Regions from separate parts of the Micromonospora sp. NPDC051300 genome, predicted to be linked through region 2. Evidence: riboswitches for the same ligand, from Rfam matches in the RefSeq annotation. Region 2 holds a riboswitch; each other region holds the start of a gene.
What was found. Region 2 has a riboswitch for cyclic di-AMP ahead of ACIA5A_RS03105 (coiled-coil domain-containing protein). Riboswitches for the same ligand answer to the same signal wherever they lie in the genome.
Positions count from the first base shown of each region.

Region 1: linked by a shared signal. The riboswitch ahead of ACIA5A_RS17465 (coiled-coil domain-containing protein) and the one ahead of ACIA5A_RS03105 (coiled-coil domain-containing protein) in region 2 are both predicted to bind cyclic di-AMP.
Region 3: linked by a shared signal. The riboswitch ahead of ACIA5A_RS30140 (NlpC/P60 family protein) and the one ahead of ACIA5A_RS03105 (coiled-coil domain-containing protein) in region 2 are both predicted to bind cyclic di-AMP.

Region 1 covers NZ_JBITEP010000014.1:56,472-63,370, forward strand. The annotation lists gene ACIA5A_RS17435 (heavy metal translocating P-type ATPase) at 1-1,179, opposite strand, end outside; gene ACIA5A_RS17440 (hypothetical protein) at 1,196-2,170, opposite strand; gene ACIA5A_RS17445 (heavy-metal-associated domain-containing protein) at 2,205-2,411, opposite strand; gene ACIA5A_RS17450 (metal-sensitive transcriptional regulator) at 2,491-2,790, shown strand; gene ACIA5A_RS17455 (hypothetical protein) at 2,946-3,068, shown strand; gene ACIA5A_RS17460 (YibE/F family protein) at 3,274-4,542, shown strand; cyclic di-AMP (ydaO/yuaA leader) riboswitch at 4,697-4,827, shown strand; gene ACIA5A_RS17465 (coiled-coil domain-containing protein) at 4,832-5,857, shown strand; gene ACIA5A_RS17470 (carbonic anhydrase) at 5,921-6,574, opposite strand; gene ACIA5A_RS17475 (helix-turn-helix transcriptional regulator) at 6,746-6,899, shown strand, end outside.
Region 2 covers NZ_JBITEP010000002.1:1,009-7,907, reverse strand. The annotation lists gene ACIA5A_RS03120 (alpha/beta fold hydrolase) at 1-615, shown strand, start outside; gene ACIA5A_RS03115 (HelD family protein) at 729-2,846, shown strand; gene ACIA5A_RS03110 (cation diffusion facilitator family transporter) at 2,922-3,836, shown strand; cyclic di-AMP (ydaO/yuaA leader) riboswitch at 3,981-4,111, shown strand; gene ACIA5A_RS03105 (coiled-coil domain-containing protein) at 4,117-5,208, shown strand; gene ACIA5A_RS03100 (hypothetical protein) at 5,461-6,036, shown strand; gene ACIA5A_RS03095 (SRPBCC family protein) at 5,930-6,442, opposite strand; gene ACIA5A_RS03090 (STAS domain-containing protein) at 6,522-6,881, opposite strand.
Region 3 covers NZ_JBITEP010000052.1:10,221-17,119, reverse strand. The annotation lists tRNA gene ACIA5A_RS30160 (tRNA-Gly) at 76-149, opposite strand; gene ACIA5A_RS30155 (zinc metalloprotease) at 340-1,320, shown strand; gene ACIA5A_RS30150 (pyridoxamine 5'-phosphate oxidase family protein) at 1,417-1,965, opposite strand; gene dcd (dCTP deaminase) at 2,044-2,622, shown strand; gene ACIA5A_RS30140 (NlpC/P60 family protein) at 2,694-3,671, opposite strand; cyclic di-AMP (ydaO/yuaA leader) riboswitch at 3,739-3,876, opposite strand; gene ACIA5A_RS30135 (N-acetylmuramoyl-L-alanine amidase) at 4,110-6,143, shown strand; gene ACIA5A_RS30130 (C40 family peptidase) at 6,213-6,899, opposite strand, start outside.

The DNA of each region.
Region 1 (6,899 bases), on a different contig from region 2:
GGCGGCGGTGAACGCGGCGGTCGGCCCGGCGCCGGCGCCGAGCCACCAGCCCAGCGTGCCGGCGGCCAGCGCGATCACGATCGGCACGAAGACGCCGGAGATCCGGTCGGCGAGCCGTTGCACCGCCGCCTTGCCGGTCTGCGCCTGCTCCACCAGCCGCGCCATCTGGGCGAGCTGGGTGTCCCCGCCGATCCGGGTGGCCCGCACCAGGAGCCGGCCGCCGGCGTTGACGGTCGCGCCCACCACGGCGTCGCCCGGCCCCACCTCGACCGGCACCGACTCGCCGGTGAGCATGCTCGCGTCGACCGCCGACGTGCCCTCCTCGACCACGCCGTCGGTGGCGATCTTCTCTCCCGGCCGGACCACGAACCGGTCGCCGACCGCGAGCTGGTCGACCGGGATCCGGACCTCCTGCCCGCCGCGCCGCACCGCCACGTCCTTCGCGCCCAGTTCGAGCAGCGCGCGCAGGGCCGAGCCGGCGGTGCGCTTGGCGCGGGCCTCGAAGTAGCGTCCGGCCAGGATGAAGACCGTCACGCCGGCGGCGGCCTCCAGGTAGATGTCGCCGGCCCCGTCGCCCCGGGTGATGTCGAACCGGAACGGGTGCGTCATCCCGGGCATCCCGGCGTCGCCGAGGAAGAGCGCCCAGAGCGACCAGCCGAACGCGGCGAGCGTGCCGAGTGAGACCAGGGTGTCCATGCTCGCCGCGCCGTGCCGCAGGTTGACCAGCGCGGCCCGGTGGAACGGCAGCCCGCCCCAGACCACCACCGGGGCGGCCAGGGTGAGCGAGGCCCACTGCCAGTAGTCGAACTGCCAGGCCGGCACCATGGCCAGCACGATCACCGGCAGGGTCAGCACGGCGGAGACCCACAACCGGGTACGCGCGCCGCGCAGCTCGTCCACCGGCTCGGCGGCGGTGGTCGCCTCGGCCCGGGCGGGCGGGGGCGGCACCACTGCCGTGTAGCCGGTCTTCTCCACGGTGGCGATCAGGTCGTCCGGCGCGACCTCGTCGGCGTACCGGACGGTGGCCTTCTCGGTGGCGTAGTTCACCGTGGCCTCGACGCCGTCCATCCGGTTGAGCTTCTTCTCGATCCGGGCGGCGCAGGACGCGCAGGTCATCCCGCCGATCTTGAGCTCGATCAGGTTCGGCGCGGTCGGCAGCGCCTTTCCCGTGGTGGTCATCGCGGCACCTCCCGGATCAACTGTGCCCGTGCCCCGGGGTGCCGTGTTCGGCGTCCGGGGTCGGTGCGGTGGTGGTCGCCGGCGCGGTGGGCGCGGGCGCGGTCTGGTCGCCGGCCAGGACGGTGAACTCGGCGGTGTGCACCGTGTCGCCGTGCCGGAAGTCCAGGTAGAGACGGTACGCCCCGGCCGAGGGCACCTCGGCGGCGAACGTGACCGCCGGTCCGGCCGGGGTCCGCCCGTCGCCGGGTTCCCCCTCCGGGTGCACGTGCAGGTAGGCCAGGTCGCCCTGGCGCAGCGCCACCAGGTGCCCGTACGCCCCGAGGTGGGGCTGCAGGTCGGTGACCGGGCGGCCGTCCCGGCTGACGGTGAGCGTGAGGCGGCTGGTGCGGCCCGGCTCCGGCGTGCCGGCGAGCGTGACGGTGTAGCCGTCGACGGTGGCGCTGGTGGCCGGCGCGGGCAGCGGCCGGGTGGCGAGCGCGCCGGGCACGGTGACGTCGACGCCGAGCGTCAGCGCCGCGCCGCCGGTGGGGGTGAAGTCGGCGAACGCCCGCCACACACCCGGCCCGGCGAGCGGCGAGGCGACCCGCCAGGTGCCGTCGTCGGCCAGGTCGGGGTGGACGTGGCGGAAGCCGGACAGGTCACGCCGGGCGACGATCAGGTGCATGCGCTTGTCGTGGGCCACCTCGTAGCGGGTGACCGGCCGGCCGTCCGGTCCGGTGATCCGGAACGCGAACTCGCCGGTCGGGGCGGCGACCGGCTGGAACGTGTAGCCGCGCTCCGAGACGAGCAGCCCGCCGGGCAGGTGCGCCGCGTCGGTCGCGCCCGTGTCGCCGTGCCCGGCGGCGCCGGCCCCGTGGTCGGTGTCGGTGGTGTCGTGGCTGGTCTCGGCGGCCGGGGCGACGGGACCGGTCAGGTGACCGATCCCGAACGCCCCGCCGAACATCGCCGCGAGGCCGAGGGCGAAGCCGCTCAGCTTCGTCGCCGTGTTCATGGTGCCTCCTCCGGTTGACGGATCGGTGGGCCCGTCACGCCTCGGCGAGGTCGTAGCCGGCCTCGTCGACGGCGGCGCGTACCGCGGTGTCGTCCAGCGGGCCCTCGCTGGTGACGGTGACCCGGCCGGTGGCCAGGTCGACCTGGACGTCGGTGACGCCGGGCAGCGCGGTCAGCTCGGTGCTGACGGCGTTGACGCAGTGGCCGCAGGTCATGCCGTTCACCTGGTAGGTGGTGTCCATCTCGCCCTCCATTCGAATACCCCCTGGGGGTACAACGCGAACGTTAGCATACCCCCGAGGGGTACGCTATCCTCGACGTATGACCACGCCGACCACCCCGACCCGGGGCTACACCGCCAGCAAGGACCAGCTCCTCGCCCGGCTCCGTCGCGTCGAGGGCCAGGTCCGCGGCATCGAGAAGATGGTCGAGGACGACCGCTACTGCATCGACGTGCTGACCCAGATCTCGGCCATCCAGGCCGCGCTGGACAAGGTGGCCCTGGGCCTGCTCGACGGCCACGCCCGGCACTGCATGCACGAGGGCGCCGCCGAGGGCCGGGCCGACGAGATGGCGACCGAGATGATGGCCGCCGTCGGCCGCCTCATGAAGCGCGGCTGACCAGGACTTCCGACCCGGAAGACGAGCCGCGTGGCCCGGCTCCGCCGGCCGGCTGCGGACGTACCGTCGAGGTGGCGACCGGGTCGGCGTCGGGCCGACCCGCCCGGACGGACGGAGGCGGCGCGATGATGTGGTCGGGCCCGATGATGGGCGGGATGTGGCTCTGGCCCCTGCTGACCCTCGGGGTGCTGGCCGGGCTGGTCTGGCTGGCGGTCAGGCTGACCGGCGCGGGCGCCGCGACGCCGGGCGCCGCCCGGCGCATCCTCGACGAGCGGTAAGCGCGCGGCGAGATCGACGAGGACGACTACCGGCGGCGGCGCGCCGCGCTGAGCTGACCGCCGGCCACCGGATGCCCGACGGCGGCCCACCGGGCGGCACGGCCGGCCTGGCTACCATGGCCCGGCGACGACCGGGCGTGGTCCGCACGCGCCCGCACCGGCCGGACCGGTGACCGGGTCGCGCCGTGAACAGTTGGGAGACGCCGTGGGCGCCGACCACAGCCGTCCCGCCCCCGCGCCGCCGCGCGTACGCCGGCTGCTCCTCGCCACAGTGGTGCCGCTCTTCGTGCTCACCGTGATCGCGGCGCTGGCGCTCTGGCCCCGGCAGGGCCCGGAACCGACAGGCGGCCCCGACGTGCCGCGCCACCAGGGCACGGTGACCCGGGTGGTGACCGAGCCCTGCCCGCCCACCCCGGAGTCGCCGACCGGCGAGGACGGCCCCTGCGGCACCGTGACCGTCGCCGCCGAGCAGGGCCCGGACGCGGGCCGGCAGGTCGAGACGCCGGTCCCCGCCGGACCCGGCGCGCCCCGGGTCGAGGTCGGCGACAAGGTCATCCTGGTCGAGCTGACCGACCCGGCCGACCCGACGGTGAAGGTCTACAACATCGCCGAGCACCAGCGCGGCACGCCGCTGGTGTGGCTCGTGGCGCTCTTCGCCGCCGCGATCGTCGCGTTCGGCCGCTGGCGCGGGCTGGCCGCGCTCGGCGGGCTGGTGGCCAGCTTCGCCATCCTGCTCGGCTTCGTGCTGCCCGGGATCGGCGCCGGCCGCTCCCCGCTGCCGGTGGCGATCGTCGGCGCCGCGCTGATCATGTTCGTGGTGCTCTACCTGACCCACGGGATCAGCGCGCAGACCTCGGTGGCGGTGCTCGGCACGCTCGGCAGCCTGGTGGTCACCGGCGTGCTCGGCACGCTGGCCACCGGCGCCACCCACCTGACCGGCTTCGGCAGCGAGGACGCCACCACGCTGTCCATGTTCCAGGGCGACGTGGACCTGCACGGGCTGCTGCTGGCCGGCATCATCATCGGCTCGCTGGGCGTGCTGGACGACGTCACGGTCACCCAGTCGGCGACCGTCACCGAGCTGGCCCGCGCCAACCCGGGGCTGTCCCGACGGCAGCTCTACCGGGCGGCCACCCGGGTCGGCCGGGCGCACATCGCGTCCACCGTGAACACCATCGTCCTCGCGTACGCGGGCGCCTCGCTGCCGCTGCTGCTCCTGCTGGTCGCCGACTCCCGGCCGGTGAGCCAGATCCTGACCAGCGAGTTCCTCGCCCAGGAGATCGTCCGCAGCGCGGTCGCCACGCTCGGCCTGATCGCCGCCGTGCCGCTGACCACCGCGCTGGCCGCGGTGGTCACCACCGCCGGTCGCCGCGAGGCGGACCCCGGCCGGCCGCCGGCCGGGCGGGACGAGGCGTTGGAGGCGCTCGGCGGCGGACGCTCCGCCGGCCCGAGGAGTACGGAGGCCGCATGGTGACACTCCGCAGCGTGACGACCGACGTCAAACGCGACACGGCTCACGCTGGGCAATGTCGAAATCTCGCGATTGGTCGGCTTCCGGACGTAGATCCCCGGTCGGGATCTCGGGTAACCTCGCCCCCGGTCACCGCCGAAGGCGCGCACCGGCGCCTGCGGTGCCGCCGCCCAATCGCCTCCGGGCGAACCGGGGAACCAGGTACATGGGGTGAATCCGCGCGAGCGGTAGGGGCCACTTCCGTCCCGAACCCGTCAGCTAACCCGGTCGGCGGTCGACGGAAGGGAACACTGTGACGGCACCCCTGCGCCGCTGGTCGACACCCGTGGTGGCCGTGCTCGCCGCGCTCGCCGTGCTGGTCGGGCCGACCGCGGCGACGGCCGCCCCGCACGCCGCCGCCCCCAAGCCCTCCGGGCACTCGGAGGACGACGAGCCACCGCTCATCACCGAGGCGATCGACTCCGCCAACCGGAACTACCTGCAGGCCAAGTCGAAGCTCACCACGTCGCAGCAGCGCCAGAAGCGGCTGGCGGCCGAGAAGGCGGCGGCGGAGGCCGAGCTGGCGGCGCTCAGCCCGCAGGTCAACCAGATCGCCGCGCAGTCCTACCGGACCGGCCGGATGGGCGCGATGGCCATGCTGCTGGAGAGCCGGTCGCCCGACTCGTTCGTCGAGCGTGCCAGCGCCCTGGACGAGCTGAACCTCTTCAACGCGCAGCGGCTCGCCGCCGTCAACGACGCCAGGAACCGCGCCGAGCAGGCCAAGATCGCCGCCGACGCCGAGGTGCGCGAGCAGGAGAAGCAGACGAACGCGATGGCCCGCGAGCGGACCGAGGCACAGAAGGCGCTGAAGCTGGTCGGCGGCCTGGGCTTCACCGGCGGTCTGGTCTCGGCCACCTCGCCGGTCGCCAAGATCGGCCCCGGCCGGACCGCCGACGGCGGCTGGAAGTCGGAGTCGTGCAGCGAGGACGACCCGACCACCTCCGGCTGCGTCACGCCGCGCACGCTGCACGCGTACAAGGAGGTCAAGCGCGCCGGCTTCAACCGCTTCGTGGGTTGCTACCGACCGGGCGGGCCCTGGGAGCACCCCAAGGGCAAGGCCTGCGACTGGTCCCTGCAGAACAGCGGCTTCTCGCCGTGGCACAACAACGACACCCGCAGGTACGGCAACGAGGTCGCCGCCTTCCTCATCCGCAACGCGGACCGGCTCGGCATCTACTACGTGATCTGGAACCGGCAGATCTGGTTCCCGGCCACGGGTTGGAGTTCCTACAGCGGACCGTCCAACCACACCGACCACGTGCACATGTCGCTGCTCTGACGCGACGGACACACGGAGAAGGGGCCGCCCGCGGGCGGCCCCTTCCGGCTTTCCGGGCGTGGCTCAGCCGGCGAGCGCCGGGTCCACCGGCGCGGCCGGGGCGGGCAGCGGGTCCGGGGACTGCGCCACCGTCCGCACCCCGCCACCGCTGAGCCGGTACGACATGCCGACCACCGCGCACGCGCCGCCGGCCACCCGCTCGGCGAGCACCGTCGACCGGGCCAGCAGCGTCTCCACGATCTGCGCGATGTGGACGTCGACGATGCCGTCAAGGTCCTCGATCCCCTCCCGGGCGGCGCGCAGCAGGCTGGGCGAGACGGCGTCCACCACCGCGCCCAGGTGTCCGGCCGGGGCGGAGCCGGTGCGGACCGCCTCGCGGGCCGCCTGCACCGCGCCGCACGAGTCGTGGCCGAGCACCACCACGAGCGGCGTGCCGAGCACGGTGACCGCGTACTCCACGCTGCCGAGCACCTCCGGGCCGGCGGTGTGGCCGGCGGTGCGTACCACGAAGAGGTCGCCGAGACCCTGGTCGAAGATGATCTCGGCGGCGAGGCGGGAGTCGGAGCAGCCGACGATCACCGCGAACGGGTGCTGGCCGTCGGCGACCGCGGCCCGACGCCCGGCGTCCTGATTCGGATGCTGCGGCACACCGGTGACGAACCGCTGGTTACCGGCCCGCAGTTCGGCGAGTGCCTCGTCGGGGGTGGTCGGGATCATCGCTGCTCACCTCGTCCTCACAGGGCACGACCAGGCCGGCCGGCGGCGGTGTCGGCCTCGCGACCCACCGTCACACGCGACCGACACCACGTCAAGATTTCGTGATCCGCATTTCATACGTCACCGTTCCACCCCGCGCCGGGTCGGAGTCCGGGCCACCGACGCCATACGATGACCACCATGGCGACCACACCATCCGAGGACGGTAGCCGCCGCAACTGGACCTTCCTCACCAACCACGGCCACGTCCTGCTGGCCATCGCGCGCAACCCCACCGCGCGCCTGCGGGACGTCGCCGACGAGGTGGGCGTCACCGAGCGGGCGG
Region 2 (6,899 bases):
GGCGGCATGACCGTGATGGAGTACGCGCACCGCCACCCGGACCGGTTCGCCGCCCGCACCGCCGGCCTGGTCTTCGTCTCGACCACCGCGGAGGGGCACACGCACACGGTCTACGGGCTGTCGCCGCGGATCGCCCGGTTGATCCGGCTGGCCGAGACCACCGGGGCCGGGGTGCTGGCCCGTTGCGGGGGCTGGCGGCCGCCGCGCCCGCTGCTGCGCGCGTTGCGTCCCAGCATCCGCTGGATGCTCTTCGGCGACCGCTGCGACCCGGCGGACATCCGGCTGGTCACCTCCGCGGTGGCGCGTGCCACGCTCCGCTCGATCGGCGGGTTCCGCGCCTCGATCGGCGCCCAGCACCGGCTGGAGACGCTCGCCGCGCTCGGCGGGCTGCCGGCCGCCGCGCTTGTCGGCGACCGGGACCGGCTGACGCCGCCGCCGTGCGCCGAGTCGATCGCGGCGGCGCTGCCCACGACCGAGCTGACGGTCTGCCCCGGCGCCGGGCACATGCTGATGATGGAACGCCCGGACGAGGTGAACGCCGCCGTGGCGGGCGTGGTGAGCCGGGTGCTGACCGGCGGACGGACGGCCGGGAAACGGGTGGGAACAGCCGGATAACGGGCAACCGGCACCGGTATGGGCCGGCGCGTGGCATGGCCCCGGCGCCCGGGTTGCCGGCGGCCCGTACCCTCATTCAGCCCGTTGCGCCGTCCGACCACAGGAGCACCGCGTTGACCGACCAGACCACGCTGGACCGGGAGATCGCCGCCGAGCAGCGGCACCTCGACCGGGTGTACGCCCGGCTGGCCGAGCTGCGCCGGTCCGCGGCCGACGCCGAGCGGGAGGGGTACCAGCTCGCCCGGGTCGGCACGTTCGGCGCGCTGGTCGAGCGGGACGCGATGGTCTTCCACGCCGCCCAGCGCCGGCACGTGCTGGACGCCGAGCACGAGGGACTGGTCTTCGGCCGGCTGGACCTGCGGACCGGGCAGGTGCTGCACGTGGGCCGCCTCGGCGTGCGCGCCGACGACGCGGAGACGCTCGTGGTGGACTGGCGGGCGCCGGCCGCCGCGGCGTTCTACCAGGCCACACCGGCCGAGCCGCGGGGCGTGGTGCGCCGGCGCACGATCCAGTCCCACGCCGAGAAGGTCACCCGGATCGAGGACGACCTGCTGGACCCGGAGGCCGCCCCGCCGGACATGGCGGTGGTCGGCGACGGCGCGCTGCTGGCCACGCTGTCCCGGGCGACCGGCCGGGGCATGCGCGACATCGTGGCGACCATCCAGCGGGAGCAGGACGAGGCGATCCGCTCCCCCGGCAACGGCGTCACGATCGTCTCCGGCGGCCCGGGGACCGGCAAGACGGCGGTGGCGCTGCACCGGGCCGCGTACCTGCTCTATTCGGACCGGGCCCGGTACGCCGGCGGCGGCATCCTGGTGGTCGGGCCGTCCGGCGTGTTCGTCGAGTACATCGCGTCGGTGCTGCCGTCGCTCGGCGAGGAGACCGCCACCCTGCACTCGCTCGGCTCGCTCTTCCCGGGCCTGTCCGCGACCCGGACGGACCCGCCGGAGGTGGCGGCGGTGAAGGGCTCGCTGCGGATGCGCCGGGTGCTGGAGCGCGCGGTCCGCGACGCGGTGCCGGACTCCCCGGCGGAGCTGCGCCTGCTCTACCGTGGCGAGCTGCTGCGGCTGGACCGGCCGGCGCTGGACGCGGTGCGGGACCGGACGCTGACCCGGGGCGCGCGCCGCAACGAGGTGCGCCGGGCGGCGTTCGACGCGGTGCTCGCCGCGCTCTACGCGCAGGCCCGCACGCTGCGGGTGGGGCGGCTGCCGGAGCAGCCGGCGTTTGAGGACGAGATCATCGAGCGGCCGGAGTTCCGCGAGTTCCTCAAGGCGTGGTGGCCCCGGCTGCACCCGCGCCACGTGCTGGGCTGGCTGGCGCGGCCGGAGCGGCTGCGCCGGTACGCCGGCGGGGTGCTCTCCTCGGCCGAGATCCGGCTGCTCGCCGACGCGTACCGGACGCTCGACGCGGACGGGCTGACGGTGGCCGACATCGCGCTGCTGGACGAACTGGACGCGTTGCTCGGCACGCCGGTGCGCCGGGCGAAGCCGAAGCGGGACCCCTACCAGCTCGCCGGCGGCGTGCGCGAGCTGAGCACGTACGCCGATCGGCAGCGGGCCGCGCGGGCGGCGGCCCGGGAGCGCCCGGCGGACTACCGCGACTACGCCCACGTGGTGGTGGACGAGTCGCAGGACGTCTCGCCGATGCAGTGGCGGATGGTGGGGCGGCGCGGGCGGCTGGCGTCCTGGACGGTGGTCGGCGACCCGGCGCAGACCGCGTGGACCGGCGACCCGCAGGAGCTGGACCGGGCCCGGGACCAGGCGTTGGGGCGGCGTCGCCGGCACCGTTACGAGCTGACCACCAACTACCGCAACTCGGCGGAGATCTTCGCGGTGGCGGCGGCGGAGATCCGCCGGTTGTACCCGGACCTGGCCTTGCCGGACGCGGTGCGCTCCACCGGCGTGCCGCCGGTCCAGCGCTCCGTGGCGGCCGCCGAGCTGCCTTCGGCCACGGTCGAGGCGGCCCGGACGCTGCTGGCCGAGGTGGAGGGCACGGTCGGGGTGATCACGCCGGTGCCGCGCCGGGACGAGGTGGCCGGCTGGCTGGGCGCGCTGGGCGGCGGCCGGCTCCAGGTGGTGACCAGCCTGCAGGCCAAGGGCATGGAGTACGACGGCGTGGTGCTCGTCGCGCCGGGCGAGATCCGGGCCGACCCGGGTTCCGGGGTGCGGACGCTCTACGTGGCGCTGTCCCGGGCCACCCAGCGCCTGACCACGCTCGATCCGGTGGGGTGACCCCGCCTCACTTGCATACATAGCGATGTGAGCATAGATTGGTCCTGGCGGAGACACGGGGCGGAGGGTGTGTGCGTGGGCGCAGGTCATGACCACAGCGGCGTGGTGGCCAACGCGGCGCACCGCCACCGAGGGCGACTCTGGGCCGCCTTCGCGCTGCTCAGCGCGCTGATGCTGGTGGAGGCGGTGGCCGCCTTCACGACCGGCTCGCTGGCCCTGCTCTCCGACGCCGGGCACATGTTCACCGACGTGCTCGGCATCGGCATGGCGCTCGCCGCGATCAGCGCCACCCGGCGCGCCCGCACCGACCCGCAGCGCACGTTCGGGCTCTACCGGCTGGAGGTGCTCGCGGCGCTGGCCAACGCGGTGCTGCTCGGCGCCGTCGCGATCTACGTGCTGATCGAGGCGGTCCGCCGGTTCGGCGAACCGCCGGAGGTGCTCGCCGGGCCGATGCTCGTGGTCGCCGTGCTCGGCCTGCTCGCCAACATCGCCGCGTTCGCGCTGCTGCGCTCCGGCGCGCAGGAGAGCATCAACCTGCGCGGGGCCTACCTGGAGGTGCTCGGCGACCTGCTCGGCTCGCTCGGCGTGATCGGCGCGGCGGTGGTCATCGCGCTCACCGACTGGTGGTGGGCCGACCCGCTGGTCGCGGTGGCGATCGGCCTGTTCATCCTGCCGCGCACCTGGCGGCTCGGCCGCGCCGCCGTACGCATCCTGGTGCAGGCCGCGCCGGAGCACCTCCAGGTGACCGCGGTGCACGACCGACTGGCCGCGGTGCCCGGCGTGGCGGAGGTGCACGACCTGCACGTCTGGACGCTCACCTCGGGCATGGACGTGGCCTCGGCGCACCTGGCGATCGACCAGGGCGCCGAGGTCGCCACCGTGCTGGCCGCGGCCCGGGCCGCCCTGCACGAGGACTTCTCGATCGACCACGCCACGTTGCAGATCGAGCCCGGAGCGTCAGCGGGGGCGTGCGGTCCGACCGAGTGGTAATTAGGACAGGCTTAAATCGTTGTGGTTATTGTTCTCTTATGCCGGTTTTGCCCGGTTGCCGGCGCCGGCTCGCGGCGCCGGCTCCGGGCAGCGCCGGTAGGCTCGGTCGCGGCCGCACCACGGGCACCACTCCGGCGCCCGTCGGCACGGCCGGCGCCTAATCGCCCGCAGGGCGAGCCGGGGAACCAGGTACGTGGGGTGCATCCGCGTCAGCGGTAGGGATCTTCCGTCCCGAACCCGTCAGCTAACCCGGTCGGCGGTTGACGGAAGGACACGTTGAATGCCCACAGTGGCACCTGTACGACGGACGGCCGCCCGGTTGGCGGCCCTGCTCGTCGCGATGCTGGCCCTCGGCGTCGTGACCGTGCCGGTCTCCCCCGCCGCGGCGGCGCGGGCGGCTTCCCCGACCGGCCTGCTCGTCGCCGCACCCGGCGACGACGACGAGGGCGGCACCCCCGCGCTGCGCGACCAGCTCGACGCGGCAAGCAAGGGTTGGCTCGACGCCAAGGCCGCGTTGAGCCGCTCGGTGACCCGGCAGAAGCAGCTCAACGACCGGCTCAAGACCATCGACGTGGAGCTGGCCGAGCGCGACGCCAAGGTCGGCGAGATCGCCGGGGTGGCGTACCGCACCGGTCGGATGGGCACCGCCGCGGCGCTGCTCGCCAGCCGGACGCCGGAGGGCTTCATGGACCGGGCCGCGGCGCTGGAGACGGTCGCCGCGCACGAGGACCGGACGCTGCGCGACCTGATCACCACCCGGGACGAGGCGATCCGCACCCGCACCGCGCTCGACGGCGAGATCCTGGAGCAGCGCAAGCAGGTCACGCTCATGGGCAAGCGCAAGGAGCAGGCCGAGCGGGCGCTGGAGGTGGCGAACCGGCGCAGCTCCACCACCCGCGACAGCGACGACGGCGGCAGCACCCGGGGCACGTCCTCGGCGAACGCGACACCCGCCAAGCGCAACTCCGACGGGTCGTGGCCGGCGGAGTCGTGCAGCGTCAACGACCCGACGCCGGCCAGCGGCTGCATCACCCCGCGCACGCTGCACGCGTTGCAGCAGGCCAAGGCCGCCGGCTTCACCCGGTACGTCTCCTGCCACCGGCCCAGCGGCTCGGGCGAGCACCCGAAGGGGCGGGCCTGCGACTTCGCGGCGCAGAAGGACGGCTTCGGAGGGGTCGCCAGCGGCGGCGACAGGACGTACGGCAACAACCTGTCCGCGTACTTCATCCGCAACGCGGACCCGCTCGCCGTGCTCTACGTGATCTGGTTCAAGCGGATCTGGCTGCCCAGCAGCGGCTGGAAGTCCTACAGCGGCGGCAACGGCGACCCGTCCAGCGACCACACCAACCACGTGCACCTGTCGGTCTACTAGCGCTCTACGCTCCACGACGTACCCCGGATGTCGTCGCGGGGGGCCCCCCGGGGGGGGCGCGCGCCCCGGGGGGGGGGGGGGGGGGGGGCGAGAAACCCCCCCCCCCCCCCCCCCGGCCCCCCCCCCCCCCCGCCCCCAAACCCACACCCGGTGCGCTGTGGTGCTTCCCCGCCCGCCCCCCCCCCCCCCCCCCCCCGGGGGGGGGGGGGCCCCCCCCCCCGGGCCCCCCCCCCGATCCGGTGGGATCGGGGCATGAGACGACTCTCCCCCGCCGGCCGCAAGGCGCTGCTCACCGCGCACCTGGTCACCTCGCTGGGCTGGCTCGGCGCCGACCTCACGCTGCTCGCGCTCGGCCTGGCCGGGCTGCGCGGCGCCGACCCCGAGGTGGTCTACCCGGCGGCGGCGCTGCTTGTCACCTGGCTGTTCGCGCCGCTGAGCGTGGCGGTCTGGCTGGTCGGCACGGCCAGCGCGCTGCTCACCCCGTGGGGTCTGCTGCGCTGGCGCTGGGTGCTGGTGAAGTTCGCGCTCACCACCGTCATGCTCGGCCTGGTGCTGCTCCTGCTGACCCCCCGGATCCGGCACCTCGGCGTGCTCGCCGGGGCCGCCGACGCGCACCTGCGGGTCGACCTGGTGGTGGCGCCGGCCGTCTCCACCACCCTGCTGCTGATCGCCACCGTGCTGTCCACCCACAAGCCGTGGGGACGGATCGAGCGGGACCCGGTCAGGCCGGGCGGCCCTCGAGCGTCGCGCCGAGGCGGGCGGCCAGGCCCAGGTGAGCCGCCCGAGCCTGGCGGAACGCGTAGCCGAGCAGCGGCGCGGGCGCGGTGAGGGTGATCTCCACGTCGATCCGCACCACGCCGTCGGGCTCGTCACGCAGGCGGGTGTGGTTGCGCACCGTCGTCGCCGGTTGCTGCCGAGCGACGGTGACCACCTCGTCCTCGTTGGCGATCAGCACGTCCGCCTGGTAGGTGATCGGGAAGTGCAGCGGACCCAGCTCCAGCCGGTCGGTGATCGCATAGCTGGCGAGCGCGCCCGGCCGGGGCGGCAACTGCCGGACCCGCACGATCAACGGATGGAGTTCGCCCTGTCGGCTCAGGTCACCGAGCAGGGCCACCGCGTCCGCCCGGCGGCACCGGGCCTGCACGGTGTAGCTGAAGCTGTCGCTGCTCTGCAACCGGTCCCCCTCGCCGTCGTGGGTCCGGACGATCGTCCCGTACCGGGGCCGGGCTGGCAACGGGTCGAAGGTCCCCCGGCCGGCGAGGTGCCGGACGGCCCGTCGGCGACGGTCTCCGTGGCCGGGCGAGGGTCGGCGCTCAGGCGCCGGGGAGCACCTCGGGGACGTCGTCGGCGAACCAGGGCTCGGGCGCGCCGAAGAGGCCGAGCAGGCCGGTCACCCAGAGCTGCCGGTGCACGAACCGGCTCGGCTCGGTGACCACCAGCTTGACGCCGCTGACCTCGCAGGTCTGGAAGCCGGCCACCATGGCGCTGATGCCGACGGAGTCGATGAACGTCACGAGCCGCATGTTGAGCTCGATCCGGGCGGGGCGCCCCTTGGCGAGCACCTCGGCGATCGCCTCCCGGACCTCGTATGCGGTGTCGACGTCGATCTCCCCTCGGGGCGCGATCTGGACGACACCACCCGGACGCATCGACTTCACGATCGACAGGCTCACGCGAGCACCTCCACTCGC
Region 3 (6,899 bases), on a different contig from region 2:
AGGGCCGACCCTGCCGGTCGAGCGGTAGGGAGAAGGCCCCGACCGGGACTCGCGTCCTGGGCAGGGCCTTCACGCTGGAGCGGGTGACGGGAATCGAACCCGCACTGTCAGCTTGGGAAGCTGATGTTCTGCCATTGAACTACACCCGCAGGCGGCACCACTCTACCTGAGGTCACCACCCCCGTGCACCCAGGTACCCCCGGCGGAGTTGATCTAGCGATGTTGCATGCCGGCAACACATGGCCGTTCTCAAATCCGTCGATGCGATGTAACGTCTGCTCCACGTTTCCGACCCGGCGTGACACACCCCCGGTCACGTCGTCAGAAAGAGGTGGGCCCATGGGACTCCGTCCCAACCTGCTGACCCGGCGTACCGCCGGTGTCGCGACGTCGACCCTCGCGCTGCTGCTCAGCACCGCTGCCGTCGGCGTCGTCCCCGCTGCTTCGGCCTTCTCGGCCGCCCCGGCCGGCGTCTGCGCCGAGCCGGCCGACGCCAACGCCGACGCCCGTGTCGCCAAGGGCGGTCAGGCCAAGCTGGACCCGAACCACCTGACCGCCAAGCAGGTCCGCGACCGGGAGGCCGACCTCGCCGCCGCCCAGCGCGAGCGGGCCAACTTCCGGACCGGCGCGGTCGCCCCGCTGGCGACGGTGACCATCCCGGTCGTCGTGCACGTCATCCAGGAGAACAGCACCCGGGCCGGCGGCAACATCCCGGACTCGCTGATCACCCAGCAGATCAGCGTGCTCAACCAGGCGTACGCGGGCTCGACCGGCGGCGCGCCCACCGCGTTCTCGTTCCAGCTCTCGAAGATCAACCGGGTGACCAACGCGTCGTGGTACCCGATCGTGCAGGGCTCCTCGGCGGAGCGGTCGATGAAGACCTCGCTGCGCACGGGCGGCAAGAACACGCTCAACATGTACCTGGGCGAGCTGAGCGACGGCCTGCTCGGCTGGGCGACCTTCCCGAAGCGGACGCTGGACAAGATGGACGGCGTGGTCGTGCTCAACGAGTCGCTGCCCGGTGGCACCGCCACCAACTACAACCAGGGTGACACCGGCACCCACGAGATCGGCCACTGGCTGAACCTCTACCACACCTTCCAGGGCGGCTGCTCCGGCTCGGGCGACAGCGTCTCCGACACCCCGGCCGAGGCCTCCCCGGCGTACCAGTGCCCGACCGGTCGGGACACCTGCTCGGCCACGGGCAAGGACCCGATCACCAACTTCATGGACTACACCTACGACTCCTGCATGTACCAGTTCACCGCCGGCCAGGCGAGCCGCATGCTCACCGCGTGGAACGCCTACCGCGCGGCCTGACCTGCCGCACCGCGTACCGGTGCCGGCCCTGTCCTCGGACGGGGCCGGCACCTGTCGTTTCGGGCCCGGTCGGGCGGCGGCCTTTCCCCGGCCCGGTCAGGCGGCCGGACGGCGGGTGTCGAAGCCGTGCCGGCCGCGTCGCCCCTCCGCGACGAGCGGATCGCGTCGCCGGACCGGCGTGGCGTCGTGCGGATCGAGCCAGAGCCGCACCTGCGGCCGGCCGGCGCCGGGGCGGGCCACCTGGTCGCGTCGGGTGAGCATGGCGACGTCGACGGTGAACTCGAACAGCCGCCAGTCGCCCTGCGGCGCCGCCCGGCCGAGGCGGGCCAGCCGGGCCACCGTGGCCGGGTCGGCGACCGGACGGGCCCGACCCGCCACGTAGGCCTCGTCGTCGCTCTCCTCCGGCGGGAACGAGTGCAGCGCGTAGCGGCCGTCGCGTTCGAGGTCGCGGCGCTTCGGGGAGTCGATGACGAAGCACCAGAGCCCGTCGTCGGTGATCAGCGGGGACACCGGGTGCACCCGGGGGCCGCCGTCGGCGCGGACCGTGGCGAGGTAGCCGAAGCCCGGCCCGTACTGCTGGAGCAGAAGGCGGATCTCGGCGGCGAGGCGGGGCTCGTCGGCGGCGAATTCGGACCAGGAAGCCATGCCGACATTCTATCGAACAGGTGTACGAGAGCGCAGTCCGACACGCAGGTCACCCGTACCGGTCGCTATGGTGTTCCGATGCTGCTCTCCGACCGCGACCTGGTCTCCGAGATCAAGGCGGGCACGCTCGCGCTGGAGCCCTTCGAGCCCACGCTGGTGCAACCGTCCAGCATCGACGTACGCCTGGACCGGCTGTTCCGGGTCTTCAACAACCATCTCTACACCCACATCGACCCGTCGGTGCAGCAGGACGACCTGACGTCGATGGTGGAGGTGCCGGAGGGGCAGCCGTTCGTGCTGCATCCCGGCGAGTTCGTGCTCGCCTCCACGCTGGAGGTCATCTCGCTGGGTGACCAGCTCGCCGGGCGACTGGAGGGCAAGTCGTCGCTGGGGCGGCTCGGCCTGCTGACCCACTCCACCGCCGGCTTCATCGACCCGGGCTTCTCCGGCCACGTCACGCTGGAGCTGTCCAACGTGGCGAACCTGCCGATCACGCTCTGGCCGGGCATGAAGATCGGTCAGCTCTGCATCTTCCGGCTGTCCTCGCCGGCGGAGCACCCGTACGGGTCGGCCGTCTACGGATCGCGCTACCAGGGCCAGCGCGGCCCGACGCCCAGCCGCTCCTGGCAGAGCTGGCGCACCTGGCCGACGCGCTGACGCGCTGCGTGGCTGTTAGGAGGGGCCCCCTGTTATGCGAAATGCGTTAACAGGGGGCCCCTCCTTACACCTCAGCCGGGGCGGCCGTAGCTGTTGATGTCGCCGTCGTCGACGCGCTTCATGGTGATGGGCTTGCCGGACTGGGAGGCGTGCACCACCCAGCCGTCGCCGACGTACATGCCCACGTGGTGCAGGTCGCCGTAGTAGAAGACCAGGTCACCGGCGCGCAGCTCGGCGCGGCTCACCCGCTTCGTGACGTCGTGCTGCTGCCGGGCGTTGTGCGGCAGCGAGACGCCGGCCTTGGCCCAGGCGGCCATGGTCAGGCCGGAGCAGTCGAAGTGGTCCGGGCCGGCGGCGCCCCAGACGTAGATCTTGCCGATCTGGGCGCAGGCGAACTTGACCGCCACCCCGGCCGCGCCGCCCGGATATCCGGACGGGCAGGGCGCCGGGCGCAGCGGGCCGCCGCCACCGTTGCCGTACACCTTGAGCCGCAGCTTCTGCAGCCTGGCGATCTCGGCGTCGATCTGCTTCTTCTTCGCCGCGAGCTGCGCCTCGGTGCGGCTCAGGTCGGCGACCATCTCGTCCAGCGGCTTCTTCTTCGCGGCCAGCTCGTCGCGCAGCTCCGCGATGTCGTGCACCTGCTCCTGCTGGTGGTGCGCGAAGCGGTCGAGCATCTCCAGGCCGCTGACCAGCTCACTCGGCGAGCGGCTGCCCAGCAGGGCGTTGACGGTGGAGAGGTTGTCGCCCTTGTAGGCGTCGGCCGCGAGCCCGCCCACCTGCCCGAGCGCGGCGTCCACCCGGGCCTGGAGCGGAGCGATCTGCCTGCCGAGCGCGTCGGCCTGCCTGCGCCGCACGGCGAGCTGCCCGCGGACGGCGTTGACCTGCTCGATGACGGGTTCGAGCTTGTTCCAGTCGCGGTCGATCTGGGCCTCGATCTCGGCGACCGAGGGTTCGGCGTGGGCCGCCGTCGCGCCACCGGTCAGAACGACCGCGGCGCCGACCAGGGCGGCGAGTGTGGTGGTGCAGCGGGACCAGCGGGAACGCGGCACGGCGGCGGACCGGTCGGCAGACCGGCTCGACGTCGGCCGCGGGGCATGGTGTGCCACCGGGCGTCCGTACTCCTTCGTCTGACCGCCTACCGGGTTAGCTGACGGGTTCGGGCGGGAAGGGAGCCGCCCTACCGCAGTGGCTGCGGATTCACCCCAGGTACCTGGGTCCCCGGTTCGCCCGTGGGCGACTCGGCGGTGTCGGACCGTCACCGCCCGGGATGGACGATGAGACTGGCGGCCGACGATTGACCAGAGTAGGGACCTCTGTTATCGATCCGCAACCCGAACGGCAGTGACACTCCGTGCCGAATATCCGACGCGAGACGCGAGTGAAGCTTTCTTTCATGCAACATTCAGCACCGGAAAGGTATTGACCGACGCGGGTGCCCGGAGTGAGGGTGGGGACGCAGTGACCCCCATCCCTGTCCAGGAGGTTCGATGCACCTCTCACCCCCGCCGTCGGGCAGACGGATACTGCTCGCCGCCGCCGTGGCCGCCGCCACCGCGCTGGCGACCACCGGCCCGGTGACCGCCGCGCCCCGGTCCGCCCCACCCACCGCCGACCGGCAGCAGCAGTACGCCGCCGCCGCGACCGAGTACGGCGTACCGCAGAACGTGCTGCTCGGCGTCTCCTACCTGGAGTCCCGCTGGGACGTCCACCCCGGCCAGCCCAGCACCAGCGGCGGCTACGGCCCGATGCACCTGACCGACGCCGCGCACGTCCTCGCCACGCCGGGCAGCTCCCACGTCGACGAGGACGAGGACCCGCGCGGCGACGACGCGCGGCCGCTCACCCTCGACCCGGCCACCGCCGCCGCGCCGACCCGGGAGACGCCGCTGCCGACGGCGTCGCTGCAGACGCTCGATGCCGCCGCGACGCTCACCGGGCTCGACGCGCAGAAACTGCGCACCGACCCGGCGGCGAACATCCGTGGCGGGGCGGCGCTGCTCGCGTCGTACCAGAAGGCACTGGGCGGGCCGGTCGGCGCCGGCAGCGACGTCGCGGCCTGGTACGGCGCGGTGGCCCGCTACTCCGGCGCGGACACCGCCGACGCGGCGACGGCCTTCGCCGACGAGGTCTACGACCAGCTCGGTCAGGGCGCCACCCGCACCACCGACGACGGGCAGCGGGTCACCCTGGCCGCCACCACCGCGCAGCCGGACCGTGCCGGCCTGGCCCGGCTCGGACTGCGGCACGCCGCGCGGCCGGACGGGCTGGAGTGCCCGGTGCGGTTGGCCTGCGAGTGGATCCCGGCGCCCTACGAGCAGCTCAGCGCGGACCCGGGCGACTACGGCAACCACGACCTGGGCGACCGGCCGAAGCAGCAGAAGATCGAGTACATCGTCATCCACGACACCGAGGGCTACTTCGCCCCCAGCGTCGACCTGGTGAAGCGGGCCGACTACCTGGGCTGGCACTACACGCTGCGCTCGGTGGACGGCTACGTCGCCCAGCACATCAAGGCCAAGGACGTCGGCTGGCACGCCGGCAACTGGTACGTCAACGCCAAGTCCATCGGCCTGGAGCACGAGGGCTTCGCCGGGCAGGGCACCTGGTACACCGAGGCGATGTACCGCAGCTCGGCGAAGCTGGTCCGGTACCTGGCGCACAAGTTCGACATCCCGCTGGACCGGCAGCACATCATCGGCCACGACAACGTGCCCGGCACCACCGCCGGCACCGTCAAGGGCATGCACTGGGACCCGGGACCCTACTGGGACTGGTCGCACTACTTCGACCTGATGAAGGCGCCGTTCCGCGGCACCGGCACGTCGCGGACCGGGCTGGTCACCATCGACCCGGACTTCGCCACCAACCGGCCGGCGTTCGTCGGCTGCAACCAGCAGCCACCGGGCGTCCCGACGCCCACCCCGCCGGCCGAGACGTGCCCGTCGCGCGGCTCCTCGGCGGTGGTCCTGCGGACCGCGCCAGGCGCGGACGCCCCGCTGGTCAACGACCTCGGGCTGCGCCCGGACGGCACGCCGGACACGATGTACATCTCGGACCACGGCGCCCGCGCCTCCGCCGGACAGACGTACGCGCTGGCCGGCCGGCAGGGTGACTGGACGGCGATCTGGTATCTCGGCCAGAAGGCGTGGTTCCTCAACCCGGCCTCGGCGCCCACGGCGAAGTGGGCGACCGGCTTCGTGGTGACCCCACGGCCCGGGAAGGCCACCGTCCCGGTGTACGGCCGCGCCTACCCGGAGCAGGCCGCCTACCCGGACACCATCCCCTACCAGACCATCTCCCCGCTCCAGTACACGTTGGCCGCCGGCCAGCGGTACGCGGTCGGCGGCGTGCTGCCCGGCGAGTACTACCGGGCCGTCTCGTTCGACGGCACGGCGCCCGGCGACCGGACCGTGGTGCGCGGGAAGAACCGCTACGCGCAGGTCCAGTTCGGCCACCGGATCATGTTCGTGAACCTCGCCGACGTGCTGATCCTGCCGTCGCCGGTCGGCGCGCCGCGATAGCGCCACCGGCACGACGAAGGCCCCCGGTCCAGGTGGACCGGGGGCCTTCTCCGTCGAGGCCGGTGCGGGTCAGGCGACCCGGACGAAGCCGGCGAGCGGTTGGGTGCTGATGCTCGACACCTGGACCGGTTTGCCGGTCCGGGGCGCGTGCACCATCACCCCGTTGCCGAGATAGAGCCCGACGTGGTGCAGGTCGCTACCGAAGAAGACCAGGTCACCAGGTCTGGCTTCGGAGCGGGACACCTTACGGCCCTCGTTCCACTGGGCGCCGGTGAAGTGGGTGAGCGAGACGCCCGCCGCCTTGTACGCGTACTGCGTCAGCCCGGAGCAGTCGAACGAGTTCGGGCCGGTGGCACCCCACACGTACGGGTCGCCGACCTGGGCGCACGCGACCTTGATCGCGGTACGCGCGGCGCTGCTCACCACCCCGTCGACCGCCGGGCAGCCGGCCGGCCGGATCGAGGTCACCGGCAGCATCGCGGTCAACCGCTTGATCTCGGAGTCGATCTGCTTCTTCTGCGAGGCGAGCTGGGCCTCCTGCTTCACCTCGGTGGCGATCAGCGCGTCCAGCTTCTGCTTCTGCGCGTTGTACTTGTCGCGCACCGCGAGCACGCCGGCGATCTGCTTGCGCTGGTCGTCGGCGAGCCGGTCCAGCATGACGAGCTGCTCGGCCAGGGTGCCCGGCTTGGTGCTCACCAGCAGCGCGCCCATCTCCTGCGACGGGCCGCGCATGTAGTAGCGGGCGGCGATGTCGCC